2 regions of the Bacillus sp. JJ1127 genome follow, and region 1 is predicted to be linked to the other one. Evidence: riboswitches for the same ligand, from Rfam matches in the RefSeq annotation. Region 1 holds a riboswitch; the other holds the start of a gene.
What was found. A riboswitch is a leader RNA that binds a small molecule or an ion and turns the genes downstream of it on or off. The one in region 1 is predicted to bind thiamine pyrophosphate.
Positions count from the first base shown of each region.

Region 2: it holds a riboswitch for thiamine pyrophosphate, as region 1 does, so the genes downstream of both, tenA (thiaminase II) here and thiC (phosphomethylpyrimidine synthase ThiC) in region 1, are expected to answer to the same signal.

Region 1 covers NZ_JBALQK010000131.1:1,847-14,704, reverse strand. Annotated here, with positions in the region: gene V7183_RS13505 (hypothetical protein) at 1-133, opposite strand, end outside; gene V7183_RS13500 (cytochrome ubiquinol oxidase subunit I) at 405-1,760, shown strand; gene V7183_RS13495 (cytochrome d ubiquinol oxidase subunit II) at 1,753-2,778, shown strand; gene thiC (phosphomethylpyrimidine synthase ThiC) at 2,882-4,642, opposite strand; TPP riboswitch at 4,869-4,984, opposite strand; gene V7183_RS13485 (lactate permease LctP family transporter) at 5,229-6,884, opposite strand; gene V7183_RS13480 (metal-binding protein) at 7,257-7,751, opposite strand; gene V7183_RS13475 (YkvA family protein) at 7,802-8,167, opposite strand; gene V7183_RS13470 (LTA synthase family protein) at 8,923-10,851, shown strand; gene V7183_RS13465 (D-amino-acid transaminase) at 11,490-12,374, shown strand; gene V7183_RS13460 (C40 family peptidase) at 12,585-12,858, shown strand, end outside.
Region 2 covers NZ_JBALQK010000211.1:7,030-11,134, forward strand. Annotated here, with positions in the region: partial or broken gene V7183_RS19340 (BREX system Lon protease-like protein BrxL) at 1-353, opposite strand, end outside; gene V7183_RS19345 (DUF3959 family protein) at 488-1,255, opposite strand; gene tenA (thiaminase II) at 1,567-2,256, opposite strand; TPP riboswitch at 2,438-2,543, opposite strand; gene V7183_RS19355 (MBL fold metallo-hydrolase) at 2,616-3,338, opposite strand; gene V7183_RS19360 (homoserine dehydrogenase) at 3,512-4,105, opposite strand, start outside.

The sequences.
Region 1 (12,858 bases):
CTTTTGTAGGCTTATATAGCGATTGCACAAGACGATCATATTCACGCCGCGTAATTTCTTTATTGTATAACTTTAATAACAAATCTTTATGCTCTTTTGAAAATGCCATTTTGTTAATGACTTCAGGATACATAAAACATCCCCTCCATTTCACATGAACTTCCTCATTCTGTTAGTTTCAGCCACACCCTAAACAGAACTCACGTTCGCATAAAAATTATAAAAGATTTTGCTCTAAAACACAAACGAAATATTTTCCCGTTCTTTTTTTGAGCTTTTCTGAATATTTCAGAATCATAATACCATATTCACTTTTTAAAATACATATATATTTTTGGCATCTTTTTGAATAAATTTTCCAATTCGATCAGAAAATAATGGTAAAAATGAAAAGGAGTAGAATTATGGATACTGTTACTTTGTCACGGGCTTTCTTCGGTTCATCATTAGCATTCCACATTATTTTCGCAACACTTGGAATCGGACTATCTTTAATGATTTTTATAAGCGAAGTATTATATCACTGGAAAAAAGATTCAGATTATGCCGTCATGGCAAAAAGATGGACAAAGGCTTTCGCCATCCTTCTCGGCGTTGCAATTCCAACTGGAACAATTGTCGGTGTACAAATTTCACTTCTTTGGCCCGGGTTCGCCAAAATTGTCGGTCAGGTAATTTCTGTACCCTTTCAAATTGAGATTTTTGCCTTCTTCTTAGAAGCGTTATTTATGTCTATTTATGTATATGCAGCCGATAAATTACCTCCATTTATGAGACTCGTATCTCTCTTTTTCGTTATGCTCGGTGCTACTGCATCCGCTGTGTTAATCACTTCAGCAAATACATGGATGAACACACCTGCGGGCTTTTCTATGCATCCAGACGGTTCCGTTTTTAACGTTGATCCATGGAAAGCATTCTTTAATCCGAGCTTTTTCACAAGCTCCTTTCACGTTGTAATCACTGCTTATGCAACCGGAGCGGCTGTCATCGCTTCTATCGCTGGATTTAAATTATTAAAACGAAATACAAGCGCACGGGAAATTGCTTATCATAAAAAAGGATTATTTTTAGGGCTTGTCGTCACATTTATTACTGGTGCAACGATGTGGATCTCCGGCCATGAATCCGCAATTGCTTTACATGAGCATTCTCCAGAAAAATTAGCGGCAGCGGAGGCATTATTTGATACGAAATCCCACGCTTCTCTAGCGATTGGTGGATTGGTGGATCCTGTAACCCATGAATTAAACTATGCCCTGGAAATTCCCAATATGCTCAGCTTACTAGTTGGATTAGACCCTAACACCGTTGTAACAGGGTTAAATGCATTTCCACAAGAAACATGGCCACCATTTTATACCCACACATTCTTTGATTTAATGGTCGGTACAGCCACATTTACCTTTGCTGTTGCAACAATTGCTCTTCTCTATTGGTACTTTATTTATCGAAAAAAAGGAGCAGAATTGCCGAAGTGGCTACTATGGGGAACTGCTGCATGTGGACCGATTATGATGTTCGGTATTGAATGCGGATGGATTTTCAGTTGTAGCGGTCGTCAACCTTGGACAATTTATGGAATGCAGCGCACAATCGATTCGGCCACACGCGCTGATTTTGTCGGACCTTTATTTGTAGTATTCGTCATTTTGTATATTGGACTAGGCGCTTTAACGATTTTCGTACTACGGACATTCTTTAGAAGACATCCATTACAAAATGATTTAAAGCAGCAAGGAGGAGATTCTCGTGCATGAAGCAAGTATTGCGATTATCATCTTATGGGCTCTTATCTTCGTATATAGCATGTTAGGCTCCATTGACTTCGGAGCTGGTTTTTGGGGCATGGTATACGCCAAGCTTCCAACACTTGCTGGAAAGCTTGCCAACCGTTACTTATCACCCACTTGGGAAGTCACTAATACGTTCCTTGTTTTTGTTGTTGTTGCATTTCTTGGTTTCTTTCCAAAAGCGACTTTCACCCTTGCAACGGTCATGTTCGTACCTGTGACATTAATTTTAGTTCTCGTCGCCATTCGTAGTACATTTATGGTGTTTGCCTATTCCGTACCAAAATATGAACATACCATGCGCGTTATTTCTGGTATTACTGGACTTTTAATTCCCGCCTTGCTAATTACGGTTTTACCCGTAACAGAAGGCGCCTATATTACGACTTCTGGAGGCAAAGAAGCTCTATTATACGGAAAGCTTCTTTCAAGCCCTGTAATTTATTGTTATATGTTATTCGGATTAACTTCTGAGCTATTCCTGTCCTCTCTTTTTTTAGCTGATTTTGCAAGAGAACAACGCTCAGAGGATACGTATCGTCTTTATAGACGTAATGCCATCATACTCGGTCCAGCAACACTCGTTACAGCAATTATCGCCCTTGTTGTTATGGACCCAGAAACGCACTGGCTCATGCAAGGATTAATTAAACAATTTCCTTGGTTTACAGTCTCCATTATTTTATTTGTCATCGGATACTCTTCCCTTTGGTGGACAAATAAAAAATACGATTCACTCGGCTGGCCGCGAATCGCTGTTTTAGCAGTTGTTGCACAATATGCATTTGCAAGCTACGCTTATGGCGTTGCACATCTACCATATATCATTTATCCAGATGTCACTGTATCTACAAGTTTTACAACGAAAGAAACTTTTTACGCCTTGCTTATTCTCTATGCGATTGGTATCGCAATCTTGCTTCCAGGCTTTATCTTCTTCTGGAATTTATTCTTAAAAGATCGAACGTTCTTAAAGGAGAAATAATAATAGCCCCCTCTGCTACCGTCTTAGCGAAGGGGGCTTCTATATTTAAGTTAAGTACATGTGATCAATGAAGTAAAGAGGTGTTCAAAATCGTATACTCTATTTATCGATATAAGTGACTACCAGCTTCTTTAAATTCTCTAGCTTTCTCCTCCATACCTTTTTCCATTGCTTCCGTTGTTTCTAAATCATTTTCTTTTGCATATTCACGAATATCGTGTGAAATTCTCATACTGCAGAACTTCGGACCACACATGGAACAGAAATGAGCTGTTTTTGCTCCTTCTGCTGGTAATGTTTCATCGTGGAAATCCATTGCACGTTCAGGATCTAAAGATAAGTTAAATTGATCGCGCCAACGGAATTCAAAGCGAGCTTTTGAAAGTGCATCATCACGTTGTTGCGCTGTTTTATGCCCTTTTGCAAGATCAGCTGCATGAGCTGCAATTTTATACGTAATAACTCCTTCGCGAACATCATCCTTGTTTGGTAATCCTAAATGCTCTTTCGGCGTTACATAGCAAAGCATTGCAGTACCAAACCAGCCGATCATTGCTGCACCAATTGCAGAGGTAATATGGTCATATCCTGGTGCGATATCTGTTGTTAAAGGTCCGAGTGTATAGAACGGTGCACCTTGGCAAATATCAATTTCTTTCTCCATATTCTCTTTAATTAAATGCATCGGTACATGTCCTGGTCCCTCAATCATTACTTGCACATCATGCTTCCAAGCAATTTTTGTTAACTCACCAAGTGTTTCAAGCTCAGAGAATTGTGCTTCATCATTTGCATCTGCAATCGAACCCGGACGTAATCCATCTCCAAGAGAGAAGGAAACATCGTATTGTTTCATAATTTCACAAATTTCTTCAAAGTGAGTATATAGGAAGTTTTCTTTATGATGGTATAAACACCACTGCGCCATAATCGAGCCGCCCCGTGAAACAATCCCTGTCATACGCTTTGCTGTCATTGGAATGTAACGAAGTAGTACACCAGCATGAATTGTAAAGTAATCCACGCCTTGCTCTGCTTGTTCAATTAACGTATCACGATATACTTCCCACGTTAAATCTTCAGCAATCCCATTTACCTTTTCTAACGCCTGATAAATTGGCACTGTTCCAACTGGTACAGGCGCGTTACGAATAATCCATTCACGCGTTGTATGAATATTTTTTCCCGTTGATAAATCCATAATAGTATCCGCACCCCAGCGTGTTGCCCAAGTCATCTTTTCTACTTCTTCCGCAATAGAAGAAGATACAGCAGAGTTTCCGATATTCGCATTAACTTTCACATGGAAATTGCGTCCAATAATCATCGGTTCTGCTTCTGGGTGGTTAATGTTTGCTGGCAAGATCGCGCGTCCTTCAGCAATCTCCTTACGAACAAATTCTGGTTCCATCCCTTCCCGAATCGCAACATACTCCATCTCAGACGTAATAATACCGTTACGTGCATAGTGCATTTGTGTTACATTTGCACCTTTCTTTGCCCTAAGCGGCTTGCGATCCATTTGCGGGAAGACTGGTGTATGCTGAGATGCTGCCTTCACACCATCATCTTCTGGTTTCATTTCGCGCCCTTCATACGCTTCCACATCCCCGCGCTCAACAATCCAAGCATGGCGCGGCGCTGGAATTCCTTTTTCTAGCTCAACTTTGTACGCATGATCTGTGTATGGACCGCTCGTATCATATACACGAATCGGTGGATTTGGTACACCGTTTGTTTCACTTTGCTCAATTTCACGCATTGGTACTTTCATACCTTCACGTAGTCCATCAACATAGACTTTCTTACTCCCTGGTAAACTCGACTTCAATTCAATTTGCTCAGCTGAAACAGATTGCTTCATAATTTGTGTTTCCTCCCCTTTATCATTTCAAGAAACCTTCTTTGCTCAGAACCGCGAGTCGGCTCCTAATTAGTTTCAAGTATCTTGATTTGCACTTCACCCAATCGTAATGATCGGTTCCGCTTTTCTTGTGACAAGGACGAGAACAAAACTTGTGGCCAGCGCATACCAAATAAAAAAGCCAGGTCCATAGTAAAACAAGGACCTGGCTCATAAAGACATTGTTATGTAAAGCCGTTAACTTCCCTACGCTGGTACGAGCCAGATCAGGTCCAAAGGGTTAAGAAGTTATCGCACTTCTCTCTCAGCCTAAGCATCACTTAAGCACCCCTAGTTTATCACTGATTTAATTTTCAATACTTTCCCATCATACACGATAATCAGAAAAATACAAATAAATGAATTGTATTTTTACATATCGTTTTTTGTCTGCTAGTCGATATGCCTTCTCGAACAGTTGATAAATTGAAACCTTAATCGGGGATGAATAGTCTCTCATGCCGTGCGTAACCATCGAGTTAGGGTTATGAAACAAGCCAGGTGCTTTCAGCACCTGGCTTGTTTGTGTTAAATTGATGACTATTGCTTACGGTATCATCCACGTTAAATAATAAGCTTGTACATATGTCATAATACCAACAATGGTTACAAAGAATAGACTATGCTTTAATGTAAATCGGAATAAGTCAGATTCTTTTCCAGCAAGTCCTACTGCTGCACACGCAATCGCAATCGATTGCGGAGAAATCATTTTACCCGTTACACCACCTGTTGTATTAGCCGCAACAAGCAATACTTCTTTTACACCAACTTGTTGCGCTGTAATTGCCTGTAGATTAGAGAATAATGCGTTTGCTGATGTATCCGATCCTGTTAGGAATACGCCTAGCCAGCCAAGGAATGGTGAGAAGAATGGGAATAATCCACCTGTTGCCGCCAATGCTAATGCTAGTGTCGATGATAAACCAGAATAGTTTGCAATAAATGCAAATCCTAATACAAGACCGATAGATAAAATCGGCATCTTTAATTCTTGTAAGGTTTCTTTAAACGTTTCAGCTGCTTGTTTTGCACTCATTTTCAACACAAATATTGAAATAATACAAGCAATTAAAATTGCTGTTCCAGTCGCCGATATAACATCCAACTTTAATATTGCTTCATAAGGCGTTGGTTTATTTACAATCGGTTCTGCCTTCATTACTAGATTGTGCAAACCTGGAATTTCAAACTTAAAGACAAGACTTTCTAGAGCCCCGCCTGGAGCAAATAAAGATTTAAAGAATTTCTGACTCCAAATAACTACCATAATCGTTAAAATGATAAATGGTGACCAAGCCTTTACGACTTTTCCCGCTGTTAATCTTGGCATAGATGCAGTCGTTGCTGCCACTTCAGCATTTTCTTGATTAGATTGGTAGATTTCTTTCGGTTGCCACACTTTCAGGAATAACGATAAACATACTAAGCTGACAAGCGCTGATGTAATATCCGGAAGCTCTGGCCCTAAAAATGTTGCTGTAATAAATTGTGTAATAGCAAAGGAACCGCCAGCTACAAATAATGCAGGCCACGTTTGTTTTACTCCTTTGAAGCCATCCATTAAAAATACGATAAAGAACGGAACAAACATTGATAAGAATGGTAATTGATGCCCAGCCATTTGCCCGATTTTATGCGGATCAATACCTGTTACTTGCCCCGCAACTGTAATCGGAATCCCCATCGCTCCAAATGCTACTGGTGCTGTATTAGCAATTAAGCAAAGCCCAGCCGCATATAAAGGATTTAAACCTAGACCCGCAAGAAGTGCAGCAGTAATTGCTACTGGTGCACCAAATCCTGCTGCCCCCTCCAGAAACGCTCCAAATGAGAAGCCAATTAAGATAACGAGTAGACGGTGATCATTCGTAATTGATAATACAGATGCACGAATTACGTCAAACTGTCCTGTTTTTACAGAAATTTTATATAAGAATACCGACATGATAATAATCCATGCAATTGGCCATAACCCGTATAAAAAACCATATCCAGTTGCTGCCATTGCCATTGTAAACGGCATTTTATATGCAAATATTGCAACTAAAATTGTTAATACCACTGTAATAAATCCTGCCACATGCCCCTTCATGCGAAAAACTGCTAAAGCCAAGAAAAAAAAGATAATTGGAATAAGTGCGACCGCTGCGGAAACCCAAATGTTACCGAACGGATCGTAAACTTGCGTCCATGTGTTCATTGTCCCTCTCCCTTTCTGTAATCCCCTGTTTTAAAATCCTCATAATCATATCAATAGACTATCCGGTCATCATACCTTTCAGTCTAAAATAAAAAACGTCCAAGGAAAACGTTTTCATATCACTATATTTATACTTTACCATATCATTTCCTTTTTGGGGATATTTTTTGAAAATTTTATTATTTTAAACCGAATTTCTGCTTATTTATCCATTTTCTATTTATGAATAATAAAATAACTTTTTTTAAACAAACGTTTGATTTATTTTCAGAAAAGCTATCACCACAACCTTCCTCTGCTTAAACAAACGTTTGATTAAACGTTGTAATCAACCTTGAAACACTAAAAGAGCACTCGCAATTCGCAAGTGCTTTATCTTCTTCGTCTTTTCTTTTTTCTTCGCATAATTCTTTTACGACGTGTATTCAATTGATCCGCTATAATATGAAGTGCGCTTGCAGCAATAACTCCCATTACAAATGTCACTAATGATACATCGTGCTCTTTTGCCATTTCTACTAGCTTTCCGTCTAATACTGTTTCATTTAATATGTATAGAAATGGAGAAAAGACTAGTAGCATATACAAGATACGAATAAGGTCACCTATTACAATCGTATGCGTTAAAAAAGAACGATGAGGCATCACACATTGATACGGATACCAAAAGATCCGAAGTAATCCCCATTTATTATAGGCATTACTATGAGTATCTAAATCCGGTGTTAAAAAAAACGTACCAATTAAAAATCCAATCCCAAAAGTTAATAGAAAATCAAAATTTGTTAGTCCATATGAAACAAGCATAAACAAAACAATCGGCAGGGAAAGTAAGTTTATTTTCGTATGTGTTTTTCCTGATGGCATAGTGCACTTCCTCGCTTATGTTCGTACTGTCAGTCTATGACAGTTCTCACCTATTGATCTAATTTTTGATCGATAAACGATGTATCTATATCCGAACCAAACCAATCCGCTAATTTCATCTGTGCTTTTTCCTTCACATCTTCATTTACATGCATAGATGCTTGCAATAATGCAGCCGTTAATGCGCCTAAATCATCCGTATAACCAATCCCAGCTATAAAATCTGGAATCGCATCAATTGGTGCAATAAAGTAAGCAAGCGCTCCGATGATTGTTGCCTTTACCCGTTTAGGAACATCTGGCCTTTGCAACACATAAAACAGTAATAAACTCGCATAAATAACCGACTGTCCTGCTTGTTTTGCTACATGTTTTACTTTCTTCCAAAACGCTTCGACTGAAAATTTCCGCTCCATATAAACAGCCCCCATACTTTTTTTCATTATCAAAAAAACAGATATATCTTCTAAAAAACTAGCTTCGTTATTTAAGAAAAAGTTCATCAAATATACACATAGCTTACCAATGGAATTTCATTTTAACAGATAACAAACAAAAGAACAAGCGTTCGTATATTTTCTATATAGATACAAGTTAAAAAACCGACATCCCCCCTTTTTTAGATGGACGAGAGCATCTGACCGTCAGGGCCTTTTCCTACCACATATAAGGATGAAAACAAAGGGAGAATACAAGTGCAGGTCATGTTTTATTCTGCATAGCAGCGACTTGTATATTGAAAAATTAAAATGGATTTATATAACCATGTTCCCTCATAATAATGGCTTCCTAGCGGATTACATCATACTTTCTACTTATATTTCTTAATATAAAATATTGAATTCTGCTTAACATTCCCCTTTATCTTTGTTATATTTTCTAGTTGACGAGCATATAAACCAATGTTAAAGTTTTCTCTGGCAGTAACAATTAAAAAATACAAAAAGATGTAAAATGTTATAGTGTTTCTCAGAACTGAATTTTGTTGTATAATACAGAGATGACGTTATACTTATGAACCAACAAAAGAAACCAAAAGGGTATGCATAGTTAAAGTCGTACATGGGTGAATATCAAAAACTCTACTCATTGCAAAGAAAACTATGTATTTTTTATTTTAGCATTTTTCGCTCCAAAATCGACCAAGCCTGATAGAGAAAGGGTGGAATGGATGAAGGAATCTTTAAAATCACAATTTCATAATGTACGTTTTACTCTGTTCGTTGCTTTGGCTGTATGGCTGAAAACTTACATTATTACACGTACGAGCTTTGATTTAAAACTTGAATCTTTCATGCAAGAATTTATCTTATTCATTAGTCCATTAGCGACATCATTACTGTTTGTGGGTCTTGCATTATTCGCAAAAGGGAAGAAACGGAACTATATAGCACTTGGAATTGATTGTGTTTTAACAATCATTCTTGTTGGTAACGTAATGTTCTATGGATTCTACAATGACTTCGTTACTTTACCAGTCCTTTTCCAAACATCCAACTTTGGACAGCTAGGATCCAGTGTAAAAGAACTACTTAACTACAAAATCATCGTTGCATTTGCCGATATTATTCTTTTCTTCGTGCTATTAAAGAAAAAGAAAGACTTCGCAAAAACGGAACGTGTATCACGTCCAATGCGTTCTTTATATTTCGTTTCAACTATTGCTATTTTCTTCGCAAACTTAGGTCTTGCAGAAACTGAGCGCCCAGAGCTATTAACTCGTTCATTTGACCGTGTTATGCTCGTAAAAAACTTAGGTTTATATACACACCAAGTATATGACCTTGGCTTGCAAGCAAAATCAAGTTCACAAAAAGCATTTGCTGATGGTAGCAAATTACAAGAAACAGAAAACTATGTAAAAACAAATCAAAGTAAACCGGATCCAAATATGTTTGGCGTTGCCAAAGGGAAAAACGTAATTGTCGTTTCTCTTGAATCACTACAAACATTCTTAATTGGTGCAACTGTAAATGGTCAAGAAGTTACACCATTCTTAAACCAATTTGCAAAAGAAAGTTATTACTTTAATAACTTCTTCCACCAAACTGGACAGGGAAAAACTTCAGATGCTGAATTCTTAGTAGATACATCGCTATACCCATTAGACCGTGGTGCTGTATTCTTTACACACGGTAACAATGAATATACAGCAACCCCAGAAATTCTGCGTCAGCAAGGATATTACACAGCTGTATTCCATGCAAACAACGCAACATTCTGGAACCGTAACATCGTGTACCCTGCACTTGGTTACGATCGTTACTTTAACGAATTAGATTATAAAATTACACCTGAAACAAAACTAGGGTGGGGTTTAAAAGATATTGAGTATTTTGATCAATCAGTGGATATGTTAAAAAATATTAAGAAACCGTTCTATACACGTTTCCTTACTTTAACAAACCATTATCCATTTGATTACGATGAGGGAACAAAGTTCATTGAACCTTATAACTCTGGTGATGGTGTATTTGACCGTTACGTAGTAACAGCTCGTTATTTAGACGAAGCGTTAAAACACTTTATTGAACGTCTAAAAGCAGAAGGTCTTTACGATAACTCTGTTATCGTATTCTACGGTGACCACTATGGTATTTCTGAAAATCATAACCGTGCAATGGCACAGTTCTTAGGCAAAGAAGAAATTACAACATTTGATCATATGAACTTACAAAAAACACCAATGTTTATTCATGTTCCAGGTCAAAAAGAAGGTAAAACAATTTCAAAACCAACGGGTGAAATTGATATTAAACCTACAATTCTAAACTTACTTGGTGTTGATTCAAGCAATGACATTCACTTCGGTCATGATGTATTCTCACCAGATTATAAATCATTCGTTGTTCTTCGCGATGGAAGCTTTGTAACAGAACAATATATGTACACAAATAATACATTCTATAATCGCGAAACAGGCGAGGTCGTACAAGTACCAAAAGATGAAGCTCAAGCAATGATTGACCGTGCACAAAATGAACTGCACATGTCTGATAAACTCATTGAGGGAGATTTACTTCGCTTCTCTGACAGCAACAAAATCAAGACTGGCGAAGTAAAAACCGTTATTAAAGAAGACAAAAAGGGCGCCGAGTAATCCCGGCGTCTTTTTTTCATCCTCATTCATCATCTCTTTCCTAAACATAGTATTTGGAACTATATACTAAGATGTTAAAATTACATAATCTTCACTAAATATTTACATAAAATTTATGAAACATCTTTATAATTGAATTTATAAGCAAAGTCGCATATATTCCCCGTCTCTCATTTCAAACTTTATGAAAAGTTTCCTTTGGGGAATGTTAGGAACTTTTGTTAACAATTTTCTAGTGTTACTGGAAGTAACACGAATTGTCTTTAAAGGACGTTCTGATTTGTCATCCATCAAGCCTTTAACAAGACAATGTCCCTATGAAACATAGCTATCCTCCTTATGCAACATTCATGCTGAATGTTGCTTTTTTTATCGTAAAAAGCAGGATTCTTATTGCTCATTTTCGAATTTGTATATGCAAAATACAATAAAAAAATTTTCACCTTCACTGATGGCCCTTATTCATCTGATCCTTACAGGCTAGCCCCTTTTTATTTCCAGCACATTTTTTGCTACCTACAAATAGCATCATGAAAAGAATTTACATAACAACAACCAAAAGGATTTTTTACTTTAGTAAGTGATATAGTAGCACCCTTACTTTGATCACGACTCACTATTCAAACGATTAAGAAAGGATGGGACGTAAATTGACATACGAAAGATTTGTATTATGGAATGATACTGTTATTGATACAAATAAAAAACAAACGTACATACAGTTAGAAGAACGGGGATTACAATTTGGTGATGGCGTCTATGAAGTCATTCGTATCTATAAAGGAAACCTGCACTTATTAGATCCACATTTAACAAGATTATATCGCTCAATGGACGAAATCGAATTAACACTTCCATTCTCCAAAGCTGAACTCATTACATTACTCTACAAATTACTCGAAAATAATAACTTTCATGAAGACGGAACAGTCTACTTACAAGTATCTCGTGGGGTCCAAGCTCGTGCACATGCATTTTCTTTTGATGTAGCCCCAACAATCTATGCCTATATATCAAAAAAAGAACGACCTGCCCTATGGATTGAATATGGGATACGCGCTATATCAGAACCTGATGCACGCTGGCTTCGCTGTGATATTAAATCACTAAATTTATTACCTAATGTATTAGCTTATACAAAAGCAGAACGTAAAGGTTGTAAAGAAGCACTTCTCGTTCGTAATGGCATCGTCACAGAAGGGAGCCACTCTAATTTCTTTCTTGTAAAAAGCGGTACTCTTTATACGCATCCCGCCAATCATTTAATCTTAAACGGGATTATCCGTCAGTATATTCTATCTTTAGCCAATAAACTACAAATCCCTGTGCAAGAAGAACTATTTAGTATTCGTGATGTTTATAATGCAGACGAGTGCTTTTTTACAGGAACAACCGTGGAGATTTTACCTATGACACATCTTGATGGAATTGCTATTTTGAACGGTCAAGTTGGTCCAACCACAAAATTACTACAAAAATCATTTGTACAAAGTTTTTCGGTTTCTGACATCTCATTATCTTAAATGCGTATAGTTTCACTCTAATCATTTTTCAATATATGGATTTCTAGTGAAAATCAAGGTGGTAATTCACACCTTGATTTTGTTTTGTAACCTTTTTGTCATATTCGGATTCCCTTATAAGACTTGACAGTAATCGACATGCCTTTTAGAATTTTTAACAGTTGGTAAATATTTCATCACTATATTACAGACAGAAAGGAATCGACAAACATGAAAAAATATCTTGCTGGTCTTGCGGCAGTGTCTGTAGCAGGAGGCGCAGCCCCGACACTTGATAACGTTCAAGCTGCACCTGAACAAAATGCACAAAAGCCTGCTGCACAAGCTATTCAAGCCGCATCACAAAACAATTCAAATTACAAAGTGACTGCTGACGTATTGCTCGTTCGCGCAGGGTCTAGTACTTCTCACGATATCATCTCTCGTGTTTACGAAGGACAAGCACTAAACGTGATTGGAGAAGAAAATGGTTGGTTCAAAATTA
Region 2 (4,105 bases), on a different contig from region 1:
TCTTTTACTCGTCTTCGTCCTACTAATGCATAGAAGCATTTCTTCCACATCATCTTTTGTATAATCGCCGTTTGGATATAACAGTTTAATCAAACCAAAAACAGTTTTCCGCACTGTGATAACATCACGTTGATTCAAGTTGTTTCCCAATCTAAAGAATTGATCAAGTGCATCCGAGAAAGAACGTTTACGCATTTCTCTTAAAAATTCAGCTAAATGATGGAGTTTGGAGAAATCTCTTTATAAATATGAGATTTCCCCGTTCCTCTTGGTCCAAGTTCACACAAGTTATAATTATTTTCTACAAGCGGCTCCATACCTGTAGAACGAATTAAAACATCAATCCATTCTTCTCAATTATTTCCTTATAAAATCTCTCAATAATTAAAATATCCATATCTTAATTATTATACAGCAAAAAACCCGCAACACCCCATCCATTACATGAAGGGTATTGCGGGTTCAGATATTTATATAAGCATTTTCTTTATGCGTTATAACGATTTCTTCTGCGTTCCATTCTTGTTTGGCCTTGTGTTGTTTCTGTTTTCTGATGTTGGTACTCTGTAGGCACCGTATGATACGTTGGAGCTCTTTCTTCACGATTTGGTTCATACGTACGTATTTCTTTTGATTTAGCAGATTTCCCGCCGAATTTTAACATCTTAACTTTTAATCTCGGCAAACTCGGAATACGAATCTTAAATGTAGGCTTAATTCGTTTCTTTTTTTGTTTGAATAGATTTGTTGTTCCTTGTTTTTCATTACTATTGTTACGATTTAGTGCGTATGCAAGCAATCCACCAAGTATAAAGCCTACTACTAGTATAAGTAGATACAATCGTTCTGTAGTCAGTAAGTTCATAATACGCCCAAGAACTGCTAATGATTGGATTTGTTTTATATCCCATAGTAAAGCTCCCCATAATGCAAGTAAACCTAAAGTAATTGCATATGTACGGAATCGGAACACGAATGGAATCAAAGCAATACATGCTGCAATTTTTGCATTTGCTAGTAACGAGCTAGTTGTTACGTATTGATTCCAAATTGCCATAAGGAGTGTGATAAATGCCGCATAAGCTAACCAACTACATATTCGTGAATGCATTCGTTTTGCATAGTAACTTCCGAAACTAGTGAAAAATAATAATCCCCCGATAAACAATGACAATTCTAAAGGGATTTGCTTCATAAAACCCGCAATTGGAAACAAGCAGCTGAGCAGCATTAACAGTACATCAAGTTTCTTCATAATTTCTCATCCCTTTCAATTTTTTAGCTTCTATATCGTAAAGCAAATGTTGTTGTTTTTCTAGCATTCCTCACTTCTAAATAATCACAATACAAAGGCATGTTTCATAGCTTAATACTACTATTCCTAAAAGACATCTTAATCCTGCTTACATCAAAAGTAAACAAAAAAACAAAACTATAATTGACAATAGATAACTACATTTGTATACAGAAATGACAAATCCCGCTATTTATGGATTAGCGGGATTTTCAAATTATCTTAAAGAATGATACCTCTTTTTATTCATATCTGATTATAACTATTCCGACTTATAGAGTTACATCTTCTGCTTTTTCATTCACTGGCCACTTTTCTAATGTATAAGCCATTTCCCAAAACGAGTATTCATATTGACTACTAATAACAAAGTGTTGTTTCATACGCTTACGATCGGCTTCTGTTACTGTCGCAGCAATCCTATCTAATCGTGCGATTTGTTCTTCCACTAAAGTACGGAACCAATCCGATCCATATGCTGCAATCCATTCTCGATAAATCGGTTCTTCAGGCTTACATTCTTTCAAGCGTTCACCAATTTCATAATAAAGCCAATAACATGGTAAAATTGCTGCAATAATGTCTCCTAAATGCCCTTCATAAGCAGCACGATACATGTGTGATGTGTACGCATAAGCAGTTGGCGCTGGAACAAAAGAAGCCTTTTCTTCTTCAGTGATTCCTAATTTTTTTGCAAAATTCTCATGCAGTGATAATTCAGCTTGATATGTATTTTGTGCATGATGCGCCATACGAGCTGTTGTTTCTAATTCAATAGCTTTTGCCGCTCCTAACGTTTGTACTCTAGCAAAATGACTTAAATAATATGAATCTTGTAATACATAATAGCGGAAACTAGATAAATCTAACGTTCCTTCCCCTAATTTTTTTACAAATGGATGCTGGAAACTTGCTTCCCAAATTGGATGAACTTCTTTACGTAATAGCTGTGAAAATGACATTTAAATCCCTCCGATGAATATGTATAAAATTTCTTATTAGTCAATTACTAACGATTCAACTACTTAGTCCAAATCTAAATGAAATTTCTCTTAATATAGGTACTCAGTATAGAAATGATCAATATAAAAACCACTTTCTTTAGACAAGTAAAAAAAGTGGTTTGGACATTATAAATATCATTTTCTGTCACTTCCACTTCCCTACGCTGGTATGAGCCAGATCAGGTCCCAAGGGTCTCAAAAGTACTCTTTGATCTCAGCCTATATAGGCACCCCTAGCGGATAGATAATAACTATGTAGTTTTGATATTCATCATAGCACAATTCAGAAAACAGTCAAATATATGAGTATAGAAGTATCAGTTATTTAGTCCTACTAATTTTTCAATCTGTTCCTTCACATTCAAATCACAAACACCGCCGTGATAACAAATCACTCTCTCAATATCAAATTCTAAAAATCTTCTAAGCGATTCTGTAGCTGTTTTCATATCTGGTGTTGTTCGCGGAACAGGCCCGTTTAAATTTCCACCAACATATACCATAGCGTCACCTGTGATTAATGTTTTATGCTTTTCACTATATAAACTAATATGTCCCGGCGTATGCCCTGGTGTATGAATGACTTCAATGCCTCCAACAAAGGGCAATCTTTGTCCATCTTTTAATATTTGATTTACTTTTGCTTTAGGAGGATTTTTATATAGGAATTGCATAACTTCTGGAAGTGCTTCCCACTGATCTTTACTCATTTTACTTGGATCTGTTTTCATTAAATGCAATTGCCCTTCAATATATGGCTTATCTAGTTCATGTGCATACACTTCAATAGATTGATCTGCTTTCTGTTGTATTTCAGGAAGACTTCCAATATGGTCTATATCTTGATGAGTTAAAATAATTGCTTTTAACTGTTCAAAGGGAACACCAACATCATTCATTGCATCATGAATTTGCTTTAATTGTCCTGGCATACCAGTATCGACTAATATAGCTGCTTTTTCATCCCAAAGTAATGTTGGATTTAATTCAAATCCTTGGATTTTCAATTCTAAAACTGACAGTCCATTTTCTATTTTCATGTTACATTTCCTCCTCGATACATAGATTAGTGAAGTTATTGCTCTTACTAAAATGTATCACGCTAGAGGAAAATACGTCAATTAACAAATAATTAATCATAACACAAAAATAATTATTTGTCAATATTTTTCGTTGTGATTCTCATTTTATTAAAAACTGATCTTCTTTTTTATCACATATCTTTTCGATACAAATTAATCAAATCTTTCAACGCCGCAGCAGCTGCCCCTCTTGGATTTGATGCACCTCCAATGGAAGTAACTTTACCCATCGTATCTGTATGGAAGGTGACTCCTTTTTCTGTTCCATTGACATTAGCAAGCGGATGACCTTGATTCAATTCGCATGGACCTACTTTTAATTTAACAATTCCAGAACTATCTTTATATGCTGTAGCTATTAATTTTAGAGATTTGTTCTTTTCCTTTGCTTTTTGGATATCTTGCTTTGTAATATGTTCTATTCCTTTTACAAATATATCATCCAGTGAATATTCTGTTTGTAACAAGCTATTTGCCAATAATAATAGTTTACAAGCGCTGTCCATACCATTTATGTCTAATGTAGGATTCGTTTCAGCAATTCCTTGTTCCTTTGCTTCTTGCAATGCTTGTTGAAAAATTATATTTTTTTCATCCATTTTTGTAAGGATATAATTCGTTGTCCCATTCAGTATGCCTTCTATCTTTTCAATTTGGCATCCTGCTAGGCTAAATTGTCCAATATCTAATGTAGGTAATGCTGCGGCAGTCGCACCGCTATAACG